DNA from 2 places in the Protofrankia symbiont of Coriaria myrtifolia genome. Region 2 is predicted to be linked to the other one. Evidence: riboswitches for the same ligand, from Rfam matches in the RefSeq annotation. Region 2 holds a riboswitch; the other holds the start of a gene.
What was found. Region 2 has a riboswitch for cyclic di-AMP ahead of CM1CMNOD_RS10280 (transglycosylase family protein). Riboswitches for the same ligand answer to the same signal wherever they lie in the genome.

Region 1 (7,798 bases), on a different contig from region 2:
AGCAGGTAGGCCGAGCGGTCCAGAACCGTCCCGGAGTCGTCGGCGATGGCCATCCGGAAGCGTTCGGCGCGCCGGCCGAACACCGACAGCTCGTGTTCGATCTTGATCAGTCGATGGTCGAGTTCCTGACCACTGTCCACTTCGGCCTCACCCCTGTTCCGGCAGCCGTATGCCCCGCAATCCGATGTTGTCGAGATTCTGGTGGATACACCACGTCAACGAACGAGCCGTGCCGTGGTTGCCGTACCGGCCATGCTTGTTTGACTACTTTTAGTGATCATTTGGTGTCGCAAGCTGGTCGGGTGTGAGGCAGCGCACTCCGGGTAGGTCCCGACTTGTCCACGACGCGAGGCGAATCAGCCGAATCGACGGCTCCTGGTGTGGTTCGGTTGTCTCGTGGTGTCGAATCCGCTGAAAGCCGGGAAACAGCTATGGGCCAAGAACCGCAAGCGGGTGCTGATCATCGGTGCCGTGCTCGTGGTCGCCTGGATCTACGTGTCCCGTTCGGGTAACCCGGACACCGAGCGGGCAAAGATACCGACGGGGTACCTCTCCGCCGAACGCGAGCTCACCGTTCATGCCGACGCCGACCCCGGCAAGCCGCTGCCGCTGGTCCTCGTCCTGCATGACGACAACAGCGACGCGGGCGCGATCGAAAAGATCACCGAGGCCTCGACGCTCGCCGACCGACGGGACTTCGCCGTGGTCTACCCGGAAGCCGTGGACGGCGAATGGAGGTTGGACGATCCTCAGGGCGCGGACGTGCAGTACCTGCGTGACGTCGTGCGCTACGTGTCGCAGGAGCGGTCGAAGATCGATCAGTCCCGGATCTACATCTGGGGCCTTGGCGAAGGTGGGCGTGCCGCCCTCGCGGTTGCCTGCGCGGCGCCCGACAACGGGCTGAAGTTTGTCGCCGTCGCGACGGTGGGGTCGGTCGGGCAGAGCCCGAGCTGCTCGCCAGAAACCCATGTCCAGCATGTCGACGGGGCGTGGAACGAGCGGATCACGCGCGCTCTGTGGGACTTCTCCAGGCAGTTCAAGGCGTAGGAGCGGGCGTCCGGTCGTCCGCCGTGGCTTGGGGAACTCGCGGAGGAGACGCCTTGAGGGGAGCTTCGGTCTCGGCCGGGCATCCGGTCGGTGAGAGGGGGCGGCTCCCGCCGACCGGCCGGACTGTGGGGGGGGTCCAGTACGACCGGCCGGCGGAAGCCTCTTGTTCCGCCGGGCTTTCCGAGCTGGGGGGGTTGGCTCGGTCCGACCAGCGGAAGTCATCATCGCGGGATGCCGCCCGCGGAGTGCCGCCAGGCCGGTGTCGACATCGACAACTTCGACCTGGCGGCAAGGTTCACGCACAACCGGAGGGGGAGGCTGTGTGGGAACCCGCCTGTGAATTGTGTTTATAAGGTTTGGTTGTCAGTACACGAAGCCATGTACTGACAACCAGCTGCGGACGCGGGCTGATCGGTTCAGTCAGAGAACCCGGCCGACAGAATACGACGTGGTGTAGAGGGGCCTCAGTGAGACGACGTCGCCTGACTTGGGCGCCACCCACATCTTACCATCGCCCGCATAAATGCCAACATGGTAGATATTACCTGGCGTGCCGTAGAAAATCAGATCACCCGGCTGCTTGTTGTACTGCGATATCCGGGTGGTCGCCTGGTACTGTGCCTCGGCAGTGCGGGGGAGGTTGCGTCCCAACTGCTTGAAGACGTACTGGATCAGCCCCGAGCAGTCGAAAGTGTAGGGGCCCTCCGCGCCGTAGACGTAGGGCTTGCCGGCCTGCTGGGCCGCAAGATACACCGCCCGTTCGCCGAACGAGCTGGCGACTGCGAGTGCGCCTGAGACGGCGCTGCTCAAGGCCGAGCCACTGACGCGGGCAGTCTGGGAAGGCCGGGGCGCCGGGGTATTGGGGATCACGGTCAACGTGCCGACGTTGGTCGACCGTGTCGACCGCAGAGCGTCGGTTCCGTCGAAAATCGCGGTGACCTGCGTGGTGGTGAGAACCTTGGCAGTGTAACTGGTGAAGCCCTGCTCGTTGGTGTAAAGGTGCTTGAAGGTCGCCCATCCCTCCGGCAGCTTCACCTGGACCTTGACGAGCTGGTTGGCCAGCGGCGCGTGGGTGACCGCGTCCTCAAGATGAAATCCCACCTCCACCGGCTGGTCTGCCTTCACGGAGACGTCCGAATTCGTGACTTTGAGCACGACACCGGTCTTGGGATGCAGGTCGGTCTGGTTGAGCACCTGACTGGTGACCGATCCGGAACCGCCCGTGGACAGCGGATTGATGGTGGAGGTGCGCAGGCTGGCCAGCGACGCCTGGCCACCGAATTGTGATCCGAGCGTTATGGGCGAGGTGACGGAAGCATCGTCGGAATTTGAGTCGGCTGTGGCACATCCGGCCAGGGCGACACCGGACACCGCGACGGTACCGGTGGTCATCACGGCGACAGCGGCCCGAGCTCGCGAGCGGCCCGTTCCGGACTGCTGCGTGGGCGCGCGATGTCGGCCACGTGTCGGGCGGTCGACGTGCCGGTCGATCTGCTGCCGGCGGGGTGACGGCGAAGCCGTCTGCGACGAACGCGATCGTAGTGCCGGATCAGGCTGCACATCATGCGCAGACAAGGTTGTGATCCTTCCCGTTCGCCTGCGAGGTGAGCTGTCGGGTTCGGGCTGGGCTGCCCGGTGGGTCGCGCGACCATCGCGCTGCGCACTTCACCCCGAGGACGACACCGCGGTTCGGTGCCGCCCGGTGGAGGATGGGTCCCCCGCTCCTGCCCTGGTGACGACTCGGAGGGAACACCGGGACCGCGGGCAGGATTCGGCAGTTCGGCCCGGTGTGTCGTGCCGTCGACGCGAGACTAGTTCATACGGATGGCGCTAGTAAACACTAGTCCCTCACAACTACCCCAAGTAGTTGTATGAAGTGTCATAACCGGCTGTTCTACCCCATCCTCCTTCGCCGGCCGGGGCGGCGTCGGGTGCGACCAGCTGGCTTGTGACCTTTGGTCGCTCGGCTGACGTGCCGCTTTCCGTGACTTGCGGGATGCGGAGGATGACAATACGCCATAGCGGCGGCAGATGGTCGACTGGGGGCCTTCGGGCACGGATAGTCAACAATATCGCTACTTTAGGTAGCGATCAGCGCTATCCGCCAGCAACACTCCGCTCCTTTTGCGAAAATTGTCCGGTTGGTTGGTGCCGGGCTGTCGGCCTCCTGACGCGTGTCGGAATGTGACGTCGTACTCTGGCAGTGCCTCGCCCGGATCGGTTCGTCCGGGTCAGCCATGTGATCAGGGCAGTATGGCGGGTGATCAGGAATCGTGTCGATGCTCCCGGGGGAGGCGCTCGCCGTGACGCGCTCCGCTCCGGGGTCTGCACCGGACGGGCACGGCGCGCTCCAGCCGGGCGCGTCTGCCTCGCGGCCGCGTCCTCGCCGGGTGGGCGTCGTTGTGATTGGCGCGGGTGTCGCGGGCCTGGTGGCGGCGGTCGTACTGGCTCGTCGGGGTATCGACACGCTCGTGCTCGAGGCTGCCAGTCGGGCCAGGGTGGAAAGCCGTCCACGTGCCGGGCTGCTCGGGCCGGCGGCGGTGGACGCCCTGGAGCGCAACGGGCTTGCCGACGGCCTGCGGGCCGAAGGTGCGCCACACCACAACTGTGAGCTCCGGCATCGTCGCAGAGCGTTTGTCGTCGAGTATGATCGCCACGCGGGCGGACGCCATCACGTCGTCTACCCGCAGCAGGAGCTCGTCGCCGATCTGGTTGCCGCCTACCTTGCCGCGGGTGGCGTCATCGAGTTCGGCGTCACTGACGTGATGTTGGACGCGCTGACCTCCGACCATCCCGCCGTCTCGTTCGTCACGGCCGACGGGCAGCGGCAGACAGTGGAAAGCCGTTTCATCGCGGGCTGCGACGGTCATCACGGCGTTTCCCGCGGATCGATCCCCGAGGGCGCGTTGCGCCACATCCGACAGCGCGACAGCGCATGGGCCTGGCTCGCCGTCCTGGCCGCGGTCGCCCCGTCCACGGATAAGATCATTTATGGGGTCAGCCCGCGGGGATTCGCCGGCCACATGCTGCGTGACCACCGGACAAGCCGCTTCTATCTACAGGTGGAGGCCACGGCCGACGCCGCGGACTGGTCGGCCGAGCGGATCTGGGAGGAACTGCACGCCCGGCTCGCCGTGGACGCCGACTGGCAACTGGCGGAAGGGCCGTTGCTGGAGCCGCCGAACGTCATCGCGATGGACTCGGTCTTCTACGAACCGATGCGGTTCGGACGTCTCATACTCGCCGGGGACGCCGCGCGCCGGGTACCACCGGCGGCGGCCAAGGGCGCCGGGCTCGCCATCGTCGACGGTGAGACGCTCGCGCTCGCAGTGGCGGCAGCCCTGCACGACGCGGACGAACGTCCGCTGAACGCCTACTCCGAGGTGTGCCTGGGCCGGGCCTGGCTGGCGCAGGAAGCATCGACGAAACTTCTGCAGCTGGTCAACGTCGAACTTGCCGACCCGTTCGCCCGGCGCCTGCAGGACGTTCGCCTGGACCGGCTCCGAACCTCACCGGTCGCCGCTGCCGAATTCGCGGACCACTACCTCTCCCCTCGTTAGGGCGTGTCGTTACTGGTGGCGGGTGCGGGGAGGCGGCCGGCGGGAGAGCAGACCGGAGGTCTGTAGGACCTGGAGTTCGATCGCGAGTTCGTGGACCTCCGGCGGCAGCGAGCGATGGCTGGCGGCCAGAGCGGCCAGAGCGGTCTGTGTTCGGTCCGCGAGGCTGTCCAGAGCACGCTGGTGCGTACGCATCTGGGCGCGCTCGTCCTGAATCGCGCGCAGCGTCTCCTCCTGCCAGTGCCGGGCACGCATCAGGTCCTCGCTGGCGCTCGCGGCCTGCCGCTCGGCGTCTTCCAGGCGTCCGAGCAGGTGGTCGAGCTGCTCCAACCTTGCCGCGAGCTCTGCGACAAGGTCGCTGCGGACGGTGTTCATCGATGGGGTCATCGGCCCGCGCCGCCCTCGTCGTGGAGATGCGGGACGACGGCGCGCTGGCTGCCGGCGCCAAAGGTACGGCCGAGGATCGGGAGCCGCCGCTTGCCGCCGAGCGAGGATCGGGAGAACCGAGTAGGGAACGGCCCCCTGTGAAAGCCCGACACGATCCATTACGGTAGCTGACAGCGTGGTCCTCGTGAATCCCGACGGGGAGGTCACGCCATGGGACAACCGGTACAATACGATCGAATCGTACAATTGGTCGTATGGCTGGCCACATGTCATGAGGCCAAGCTGGCCGCATGACACGGCTGGTCGCGTGGATTGCCCGCCGGGCGCGGCGGCTGGCCGGGCCGTCCCGATCCGCGCGGCCGAGGGTCCAGCGGATTCGGCGGATTCGGCTCAGAGCCATCCGTTCCGTTTGAACGCCCGGTACAGGAAAAAACAGACCGTCGCCATCAGGCAGAGGACCGCCGGGTATCCCCAGATCTGGCGCAGTTCGGGCATGTGCTCGAAGTTCATACCGTAGATACCGGCTATCGCGGTGGGCACCGCGGCGATGGCGACCCAGGCGCTGATACGGCGCATGTCCTCGTTCTGCGCGATGGTGACCTGCGTCAGGGTCGCCTGCAGTATCGAGGAGAGCAGTTCGTCGAACCGGGCGATTCGCGCGGTGACCTCCTCAAGGTGGTCGGCGACGTCCCGGAAGTACGCCCGGATTCGTGGGTCGATCCCGATGACGCCGGGCTCGGCCAGCGCGCGCAGCGGTGCGTACAGCGGTATTATTGCGTGTTTGAACTCGAGGACCTCCCGTTTGAGCTGGTAGACCTTGCCGGTGTCGGGCCGCAGCGACCGCTGGAAGACCGACGCCTCGATGGCGTCGATGTCGACCTCTATTTTTTCGGTGACGGCCAGGTAGTCGTCGACGATCTGGTCGCAGATGGCGTGCAGGACGGCTGACGGCCCGTGTCGGAGCACCTGCGGCTGCGCCTCCAACCGGCTGCGGAGGCTCTGTAGTCCGCCGTGTTCGCCGTGCCGCACGGTGACGACGAAGTCGTGGCCGAGGAAGACCATGACCTCGCCGGTGTGCACGATCTCGGATGTCGCCGTCAGCTCCTCGTGATCCACATAGCAGACGGTCTTGAGGACGACGAAAAGTGTCTCCGCGTACTGCTCCATCTTCGGGCGCTGGTGCGCGTTGACGGCATCCTCGACCGCGAGCGGATGCAGCCCGTACACGTCTGCGATGGCGGTCAGTTCGGCCGCGGTCGGCTGGTAGAGGCCGAGCCAGACGAAGCTGTTGCGCTGTTCGCGGGCTGCCCGTAGCGCGTCGACATGGTCGACGGGGTGTGGATCACGATGGCCGTCCCGGTAGACCTCGCAGGCGACCACCCGTCCCAAGGGGGCCGAGGGAGCTTCCTGACGCTGCCGGCGTCCCTTCGGGTGCAGCCGGACCAGGGAAACCCGCCTGGTAACGGCTTCCGTCAGCCAGGCAGTCGCGGTCCCACGGTCGGCGTGGCCCCGGGAGAAAAGATGATGCTCGCTGTGACGGTCGTCGGAATTGTCACCGAATTTCTGGTCGGTCACATTCGGCTCCTCCTGTCTGTTCTTCGGTACCGGTCATGCCCGTGTCCGGACGTCATCGCGGTCCGCGCGGCCGGGAATGCCGGTGGGGTCGGCGAGGAGGGTTCTGTCGCCAGGCGTGGTCATCCGATTTCTTTCTGTTGGACACTGTGCTGCCCGGGCAGTCGGGGCTCAGCAGCCCGGAGGGGGCTACCGGGGGCGTCCCGTGCCTGTCCGGATCATTGTCGAAAGTCCGCGTTACCCACCCTGTCACGTCCGCCGCCGATATATCCGGTGTATCCGGTGAGGCTGTGTCCGACTGGGCATGGACCATCCTCGCAAGCACAGCTTGACCAGTGGACATGATGCGCCGATTCTGTTGTTTCCGGCTCATGAGCCGGCAGGCACGAGGTCGGCGGGTGGTTCGGCCGACCCGGGGGCCAACAGTGGCGCGATCATTTTTTCGTGCCCGGGTTCCTCCCGGATCGGCAGCGCCGGGGAGGCCTGGTCTCCAGGGTGTTAGGGGGCGGCGATGACGACCGCGGCAGGTTCGGGAGGAGCCCGACCGGAGGACCCGGCGGGAGCCCGGCCGGAGAGAACGGAGAAAGAAACCGGATCCGGCGAGCGGGCTCAGCCAGCGGCGTCCCTGCTCGGCCTGGTCAGGGCCGCCCATGATCACATTGATGACCTTGTCGCTCGGACGTTCTCCGCCGTGGCGACCTCCGAGGACCCCAGGCGCCTGCTGCGGGCGGCCGACACGGCGGTCGCGGCGATCAGCGCTCACATGTACGCGGTGCAGACCGCCGTCTATCCGGTGGCACGCCGTCACCTTCCGCCGGCTGGCCAGGCATGTGCCACCGACCTGCGCATGGTGGCACGGGAAACCGAATCCGTGACGCGTGGTATTTCTCAGTATATTCAGGGTGACATGCACCAGCCGAACGAGTCGATGCGGATGTTGTGTGAGCGTCTCGCCGAGCTCGGGGAACGGCATGTGGCTCTCGAGGAGTCCATGCTCGCCGACTTGGACGAGGTGCTGTCCGACCCGGAGCGGCGCCGGGCGGCGAGCGCGTTCGAACGGTCGGCGCGGCGGGCGCCCACCCGCTCGCATCCGCATCTTCCCCGCACGACCGGCATCGGCGGTCTGATGCTGCGGGTCGCGGGAAGCTGGGATCATGTCATGGACGCCATGGACGCGCGCGTCGCCGCGGAGACTCCGCCGCGAACCCCGGTACCCGTGGGGCTGTGGGGGTGGT
Region 2 (7,798 bases):
ACCAACCAGATCGCCGTCCCGGCTGCGACGCGCGGCGCGCTGGAGAACCTGCGCGCCGCGCTGCGGGACAACGCCGACGATCTTACGGACCCGGACGGGATGCGGCGGGCGACCGACGAGCTCGAGGAGGAACTCACCGCGGACGCGCCGGACCGTGGCCGGATCTCCCGCCTCCTACGCGGCCTGCTGCTGGGTGCCGGCACCGTCACCGCGGTAACCACCGCCCTGGAAGGCCTCGAAAACACGGTATTCGGTTGAGCATTCCAGAGGAGGCGTAGGTGGTTTCCGGCGCCCCGACAAATTTTTTTCACCTGTATCCACCTCGACCGTAGGCGGTTTCGGTCGCCCCGACAGCGCTTTCCGCCCGCACTTTCCGATGCGTCGGTTCCGCGGGGCACACGCTCGCTCGTCTCCGGCGGGTCTGGAAGGTGAACCGTCCGACGGACTGGCCGATACCTGATCTCGATGGCGATCCGGCTCCGGGCGATCCGTTCGCGGTGCGGGAGCTGGCCCGACGGTTTCTGGCGTTTGCCGCTGACGTCGAACACGCCCATAAGCAGCTCACCGCGATAGCCACCGGTGAAGTGATCCATGTATGGACTGGTTCCGCGGGAGATGCGTTTCGGGGGAGCTGGATATATTCCCCGGCCAGCTACAGAAGCTTGCGACGTCGTATCAGATGGCCGGTGATGCGCTGCGCGTCTATGCGCCGGTCCTGGATTCCGCGCAGGTACAGGCCGACCGGGCACTTGCGCGGGGGCGGGAAGCGCGAGCCCGCCGCGAGCCCGCCGCGAGCCCGCCGCGAGCCCGCTCAGATCCTTGTCGGCTCGGCGCAGACCGCGCTGTCGTCCGCGACGCGGAGGATCATGGCTCTGGAGTCAGGTTCCCACCCCCACGCGATGGATCTTCCTTTGCCTGATCCGGTGCAGGTGACACAGGCGATCCGAGACCAGCGGGTCGCGCAGGCCCGGCTGGAGCAGTTGCGAGACTCTGTACAGGCCGTACAGGCCGTACAGGCCGTACAGGCCGTACAGGCCGTACAGGCCGTACAGGCCGTACAGGATGATCTGGATGCTGCCCGTCAGCTCGCGCGCTGGCGGCGAAGCAGCTACGTCAGGATGCGGCACGGACCTGCGTATCGATGATCCGGCGCGCCTCCCACGCGGGGATCCGGGACAAGCCGTGGTGGTCCTGGGAGAAAATCCCACAGGCCGCTGGCAGGGTCTGGCATGTTGCCATCGGCCTCGCGACCAGCACCGTTGCGGTCCTCGGGGTGGCCGCTATGGTCGTCGGCGGGCCGGTCGCATGGATGGTGTCCGCAGCTGCGCTCGTGCTCCTGACCGATGCCTTGGCCCGGTATGCCAACGGCCAGGCATCCCGATGGGACGTCGGCTTCGCCCTGCTCGGCTGTATCCCCGGTAGTCGAGGTCTCAGCACCGCCGGTCTTGGCCGTGGTGCCGGCCAGGTCCAGCGTGGAGGAGGTGTCGCCGCTGGTGTCCTGCGCGCCGCTGTGGTTCATACCCACCGGGTGCTCAATGCCTGCGAAGCGCATCTTGCCGTCATGGCTGCCAACCTGCGCGCTGCCCGTCAGGGTTTCGCCATGACCGTGACTCCTGACGGCCGGATGCTCATGGTCGGCAGCGACGCCCTTCGTGACACCTCGAAAGCCGCTGGCCGCGGGCTGACGGCATCCGAACAGCGGGCCGTCAGATCGCTTCAGCGGCAGATCGAAGAACATCGGGCTAAACTGGAAGCGTACCGGGCCGATCCTGACGTATTCGATGACCAAGGTATTCTTGAGTGTGCGCCGATACCGATGATTCGGCAACGAATCATCGGTGGACGTATACGCCATCTGGAACAGGAGATCCCAGCTTTTCGGAAGCAGATTTTCAAAATTCTTAGGGGCGGTGGCCAGTGAGTGAGCACGTGTCCGTCCCGCTTGAGACGCTCACCGCCGCGTTCGCTCTTCTGATCGAACATCTGCGACAGGAAGCGGGGACGGAGGTGTCTCTCGACAAAGATTACTTCTGGTCGATTCCGCGGGAGCTGCTCTACGATGTCTACGCGCAGCCAACGGATCTGACTGTCGGACAGCTCAGTGAGTCGTTGGCCGATCTACAGTCGGCGTTGGCCGATCCGTCGAAAGTCACGACGTACGGCCTGGTATGGCTTGCCGACCTGCTGAAAGCCATCGGCCTGGATATCGTCAGATGACTGTCGGAGGCTGTCCGCGGACAAGCGTAGGTGGTTTCCGTCGTTTCGGTAGCGGTTTCCACCTACGCTTGCCGCGGGTGTAGGTGGTTTCCGCTGGGGGGATGGCGGTTTTCACCTACGGGTGGGTCAGGCTCCGGTGGTGGAGCCGGGTCTGACGATCATTAGGATGGTGACGGTCACCCAGAGCAGGTTGAAGGCGCCGGTGAGCATTGCCAGGCGTGCGCCGGCCCGCGCGTCGAGGGCAGCGGTGGCGTCGGCGCTCGCTGTGGCCTGCGCGGCGGCGTCGACGGCATGGAGGGCGTCGCGCTGGCCAGGCAGGACGAGCAGAGCCAGGACGATGGCCGCGCCCGCGGTGAGGATGATCGAGGCGATCACCCAGGCGTTGCCCGTGACACTCATTTCACCCGCGGTGGCGAACCCGAGAGCGGGTACGGCGACACCGACGAGGGCGTAGACCGAGCAGATGCGGTACAGGATGCGCAGGGATGCGACAGCGGCCGGATCGCCGGGGTTGGCCTGGGAGTGACGCAGGGCCGGAGGGAACATGCTGGCGGCGACGGCGACCGGGCCGATGGTGAGGACAGCGGCCAGAACGTGCAGGATCAGGAAGAATTTCGTCACGGTGACAATCCTCGCCTCCGACGCCGCGGCGTCGGCCAGTGACCTTCAGGGTGTGGGCTACCGGGCTGGCCCGCTGGCCTCGCCTCCACCAGCCGCGCTCGTCCCGGTCGAAGCCAGCAGACGCGCGCTCCGCTGATGCCGTTGCGGTGTCGTAGGCGGCGCGGGCGTGGGCGTTGTGAGGACCACAGCGGGGCCACAGCCGAAATGGCGAAGCTGACCGGTAGCCGGAGGCACACTCACTTTATGTAAATCGTCCGCGCTCCCCGCACCTGGGCGCCAGCTTCACGATCACGACTGGACGCCTGGGACGCGGGCGGGCTTCTTGGCCGCGCACCCTCCGAGGTACCCGTGCGGCCGACGGCTGGTGGCCATCTGCGAGCGATGTACCGCATGGTCACGTAGGCGGCCGTGGAGTTACTGAAAGTAATCAGTCTCACCGCCTCCGGCGATACCGGGCCTACTGGTGATCATATATGAGCGAAAGCAGGATCCGATGCGTGTCGGGATATACCTGGACGATCAGGGGCGGTCACTGGACGCGGTCGTGGCGGCGGCCCGTGACGGGGCAAAGGCCGGCTTCGCCAGCGCCTGGATGACCCAGTTCGGCGGGTGGGACGCGCTCACCGCGCTGGCGGTCGTGGGCCGGGAGGCACCCGGTATCGAGGTCGGGACAGCGGTGGTGCCGACCTATCCCCGCCATCCGCTGGTGCTCGCCAGCCAGGCGCTGACGGTGCAGGCGGCCGTGGGCAACCGGCTCACCCTGGGCATCGGGGTGAGCCATCGGCCCATCGTCGAGGGCCAGTTCGGCTACTCGTTCGACCGGCCCGTGGCGTACCTGCGGGAGTACCTGTCCGTGCTGGTCCCGCTGCTGCACGGGGAGAGCGTCACCCACCAGGGCGCGTCCCTCACCGCCGTCGGCGCCGTTGACGTGCCGGGCGGCAAGCCGCCGTCGCTGCTGATCGGCGCGCTCGGCCCCGCGATGCTACGGACCGCCGGTGAGCTCGCCGACGGCACGGTCACGACCTGGACGGGCCCGGCGACCCTCGCCGACCACATCGTGCCGACGATCACCCGGGCCGCCAGCGCCGCGGGACGGCCGGATCCCCGGGTGGTGGCGCTCAGCTTCGTCTGTGTGACCGCGGACGCCGACGCGCGCCGGGAGTGGGTCGCGCAACGGTTCGCCATGGTCGGCCAGCTGCCCAGCTACCGGGCCGTCCTCGACCGGTAGGGTGTGGACGGCCCGGGGGAGACGGTCATCCTCGGTGACGAGGCGTCTGTCGAACGGCAGATTCGGCGACTGGCGAGCGCCGGTGTCACCGAACTGGTGGCGCAGCCGATCGGTTCGGCACGGGAGCAGGCGACAGCGACCGACCTGCTCGTCGCGCTCAATACGCCGCCCGCCGGCTGACCTGGCGGGGGCGAGCCGGCCGGCAGGCGGAGCCGAGAACTGGCACCCCGCTGGCTCTCCCGTCCGGTGGAACGCCGATCCTCCGCGCCGCACGCGAATGCCGCACGCGAATACAGTCGTAACGGCTGGGTGCGGGGGTGGGCGGACGGAGTCGGTTGTCGCTGCCGGAAGGAGTTGCCGCAAAGGTGAGTGGGTTGTTGGAGGACGGGGAGGCACAGCCGGTTCTCACCCGGGAGCTGAGACTCGCGGCATATGTGGTCTGCATCCGGGACGGTAAAGTGCTGCTCGCGCGCTTCGCTGGCGCGGGTCAGACGTTCTGGACGCTGCCCGGCGGCGGGCTCGATCACGGGGAGGATCCGCTTGCCGCGGCGATCCGCGAGGTCGAGGAGGAAACCGGATACGACGTCGTGATCGAATCCCTGCTCGGTCTGGACTCGATACGTCGGAACTTTCAGCGTGCGGTGGGTGTCGAAGCCGACCAGCAGACCCTGCGGGTCATTTACGCCGCCCGGGTGGTGGCCGGTGAGCTTCGCTACGAGGTGGGCGGTTCGACCGACCAGGCCGCATGGGTCGATCTTGAACGGGTCCATGCTCTCGAGCGGATCGATCTGGTCGACATAGGGCTGGAGCTCGAACGCCGCCGTCCACCGCTTGGCCGGGTGGACCGGGACCGCTTCCGGCTCTGAATCCGGCCAGGAGTCACAGCCGGGCGCCCGGTGGAGATCCGACCGAAGTCCGATCTCCACCGGGATGACGCCGGCTCCCCGGGACGAACCGAATGGTTACCGGGACACGGGCCGCCCGGGTCTACCGGATCAGTGAAGCCGGTCCGGTGGGAGGCTCGAGCATGAAAACGGAAACAGAAATGGAAAGAGCAAAGAGCACGGAAGGAACGCGGCCGTGCCGTCGGTGGACGGTCAGCCGATCTTTCCGGACCAGCAGTGCTTGGACGCGTACCACGGTCCGGTGCCCTGCTGCGAGTAGAGGATGCGAGCGCGTTTCCACTGCTCCTCGGGGCTGGCCTGCTGCGGCAGACCGGACCCGCCGACACCTCGCCAGGTGGGTGGCAGGAACTGGAACAGCCCACCGGCGCCGATCTCGTTGACGACGCGCGGATCGCCACCGGATTCACACTGTGCGATGGCGGAGAGCACCCGGTCCGCGGCCGGTGCCGCGTTTGCCGGCTGGGACACCGCGACGCTGCCGCCGATGGCTGCGACAACAGCCGGAACGGCGATCATCGCGCGGGTGCGGGTCCTGATTCCCACGCGGTTGCGCCGCCTGCTGCGCCTGGTCGCGCCGTCACGCGTATGTCCGTCACGAGTACGTGTCTGGGACATGATGATGTCCTTCCCCACGCCTGCGAGGTGAGCTGTCGGGTTCGGGCTGGGACTGCCCGGCCGCGTTCCGCGGCTTCACCCCAAGGACGTCCGATGAGCGACGCCCGCAAAAATTGGTTCCCCCGCTCCTGCCATTGGTTTGACTTCCGTCGGCCGGGGCAGGATTCGGCGTGTCGCCCGACGGGTGCCTTCTTCGCGAAGGCACGGCGCAGACCATACGCACGGGTCCGACCTGGAAAGCAAGAGGGGACGGACGGCCGTGAAGATGAGCACACCGTATTTCTGATGTTGATTGTCGCCCCGGTCGTCGGGTAACGCGCGCGCCCGCGCGCTCATTATCTGGATGGGCATGTGAGGCCGGCGAAGCGTGGCGATATCGCCACGCTTCGGGTCGAGTGTTCCTGCGCGCGGCGTGGATGGCCGGGCCGAATTCGTGACCGCCGGCACCGCCGTCGCGGAAATGTTCACTGAAATGTTCATGGAAATGCCCGTCGGAAGTTCCCCGAAAATGGCCGGGGAAAGCGGTCGAGGCGATCGTGGAAGGCCGTGGCAGTGGCCGGAGGGGTGCTCTTCGACGCAGCCGTCGCATGGCCGGAAGCGCCTGCGTGGAGAAAGCGCTGGCCGGGGGCTGGCGGCGGTGTGGAAGGCGTGTATCGTGTTCGCCTTGCTCGCGCCGCGATCTTCCGGCGGCCTGCCTGCCTGTGACCTTCCCGAGGCGACGCGATGCCGGCCGGGTGCCGCGACGCCAGGCGCCGTGACGCGACGCCGGGTGCCGTGGCACGGGCACCATGACCCGGAGGACTGGGACATTGACGGGTCATGGTGGGAGGAACTGACCACACAGCCGTGTCGACGGGCGCGTGCGGCCGGCTGATTTGCGAGGCTGACCGGCATGATGACGCTGGCGGCGTGCGCGATGCTCTCGATGCTGGTCTGGCTGGTCCTCTCGACCGGACACGGAATGTTCTGGCGGACCGGCACCCGGCTCGACGCCGCCGACACCGGCGCGACCGAGCCACCTGGCGGCTGGCCCGCGATCACCGTGATCGTGCCGGCCCGGGACGAGGCCGAGATGCTGCCGCACACCCTGCCGGCCCTGCTCGGGCAGGATTACCCGGGGCAGCTGCGAGTCCTGCTGGTCGACGACTCCAGCGACGACGGTACCGGCGAGGTCGCCCGCGTCATCGGCCGGGTCGCGGGTGCCGGTGACAGGCTGACGGTCGTCGACGGCCAGCCGCGCCCGGCTGGCTGGGCGGGCAAGGTGTGGGCCATGGAGCAGGGTGTGCGCGCGGCCGGGCCCGACGCGCGGTGGCTGCTGTTCACCGACGCCGACATCGCTCACGGCCCGCACTCGGTGACCCGGCTGGTCCGCCACGCCACCGGTCGCGGGCTCGACCTCACGTCGCTGATGGCTGTGCTGCGCACGAGCAACCGCTGGGAGCGGCTCGTCATCCCGGCGTTCGTCTACTTCTTCGCCCAGCTCTACCCGTTCCGCCGGGCCAACCGGCCGACGGCGCGCACGGCGGCGGCGGCCGGCGGGTGCGTCCTGCTGCGCCGTGCCGCGCTGGAACGCGCCGGTGGGATCGCCGCCATCCGCGGCGCGGTCATCGACGACTGCTCGCTGGCCAAGGCCGTCAAGCGCGGCGGGGGACGGATCTGGCTGGGCCTGGCCGACCGCGGGCCCGGGGGTGTGCGCAGCGTCCGCCCGTACCCCGGGCTCGCCGACCTGTGGAAGATGATCTCCCGTAGCGCGTACACCCAGCTGCGGCATTCGCCCGTGCTGCTCGCCGGCACCGTCGTCGGCCTGGTGCTGACCTACCTGCTGCCGCCGGTGGCGGCCGTGATCGGGCTGGCGGGGACTCTCGCCGCTGGCGGGGGTGCCGGGGGCACGGCCGCGCTGGTCGCCGGCATCGCCGGGCTCGCCGCCTGGGTGATCATGACTGCCACCTACGTCCCGATGCTCCGCTACTACCGGCAGCCGGTGTGGACGGCGGTGGCCCTGCCCGCCGTCGCCGTCCTGTACACGCTGATGACCGTGGACTCGGCCGTGGCGCACTGGCGTGGCCGAGGCGCCGCCTGGAAGGGCCGCGCCTACTCGCCGTCCGCCTCGTCCGCCTCATCAGCCTCGGCCCCGACGGTGGGCTCCGACAGCGCTACCGGCACCTGACCGTCCCAGCCCTTCCCCGCCACCGCCAGGCGGGCATGTTCGTGC

Region 1: it holds a riboswitch for cyclic di-AMP, as region 2 does, so the genes downstream of both, CM1CMNOD_RS20295 (C40 family peptidase) here and CM1CMNOD_RS10280 (transglycosylase family protein) in region 2, are expected to answer to the same signal.

What each region holds. Positions count from the first base shown of each region.
Region 1 covers NZ_CAAAFS010000346.1:14,507-22,304, reverse strand. Annotated here, with positions in the region: gene CM1CMNOD_RS20305 (MarR family winged helix-turn-helix transcriptional regulator) at 1-140, opposite strand, end outside; gene CM1CMNOD_RS20300 (PHB depolymerase family esterase) at 400-1,047, shown strand; gene CM1CMNOD_RS20295 (C40 family peptidase) at 1,468-2,439, opposite strand; cyclic di-AMP (ydaO/yuaA leader) riboswitch at 2,628-2,803, opposite strand; gene CM1CMNOD_RS20290 (4-hydroxybenzoate 3-monooxygenase) at 3,327-4,607, shown strand; gene CM1CMNOD_RS20285 (hypothetical protein) at 4,617-4,979, opposite strand; gene corA (magnesium/cobalt transporter CorA) at 5,382-6,566, opposite strand; gene CM1CMNOD_RS20275 (hemerythrin domain-containing protein) at 7,075-7,798, shown strand, end outside.
Region 2 covers NZ_CAAAFS010000181.1:9,691-17,488, forward strand. Annotated here, with positions in the region: gene CM1CMNOD_RS10245 (hypothetical protein) at 1-258, shown strand, start outside; gene CM1CMNOD_RS10250 (hypothetical protein) at 879-1,127, opposite strand; gene CM1CMNOD_RS10255 (hypothetical protein) at 1,142-1,921, shown strand; gene CM1CMNOD_RS10260 (hypothetical protein) at 1,918-2,217, shown strand; gene CM1CMNOD_RS10265 (membrane protein) at 2,344-2,838, opposite strand; gene CM1CMNOD_RS23605 (hypothetical protein) at 2,840-2,974, shown strand; gene CM1CMNOD_RS10270 (TIGR03564 family F420-dependent LLM class oxidoreductase) at 3,332-4,066, shown strand; gene CM1CMNOD_RS23025 (hypothetical protein) at 4,070-4,246, shown strand; gene CM1CMNOD_RS10275 (NUDIX hydrolase) at 4,432-4,932, shown strand; gene CM1CMNOD_RS10280 (transglycosylase family protein) at 5,164-5,586, opposite strand; cyclic di-AMP (ydaO/yuaA leader) riboswitch at 5,589-5,767, opposite strand; gene CM1CMNOD_RS10285 (glycosyltransferase) at 6,479-7,753, shown strand; partial or broken gene CM1CMNOD_RS22410 (hypothetical protein) at 7,678-7,798, opposite strand, start outside.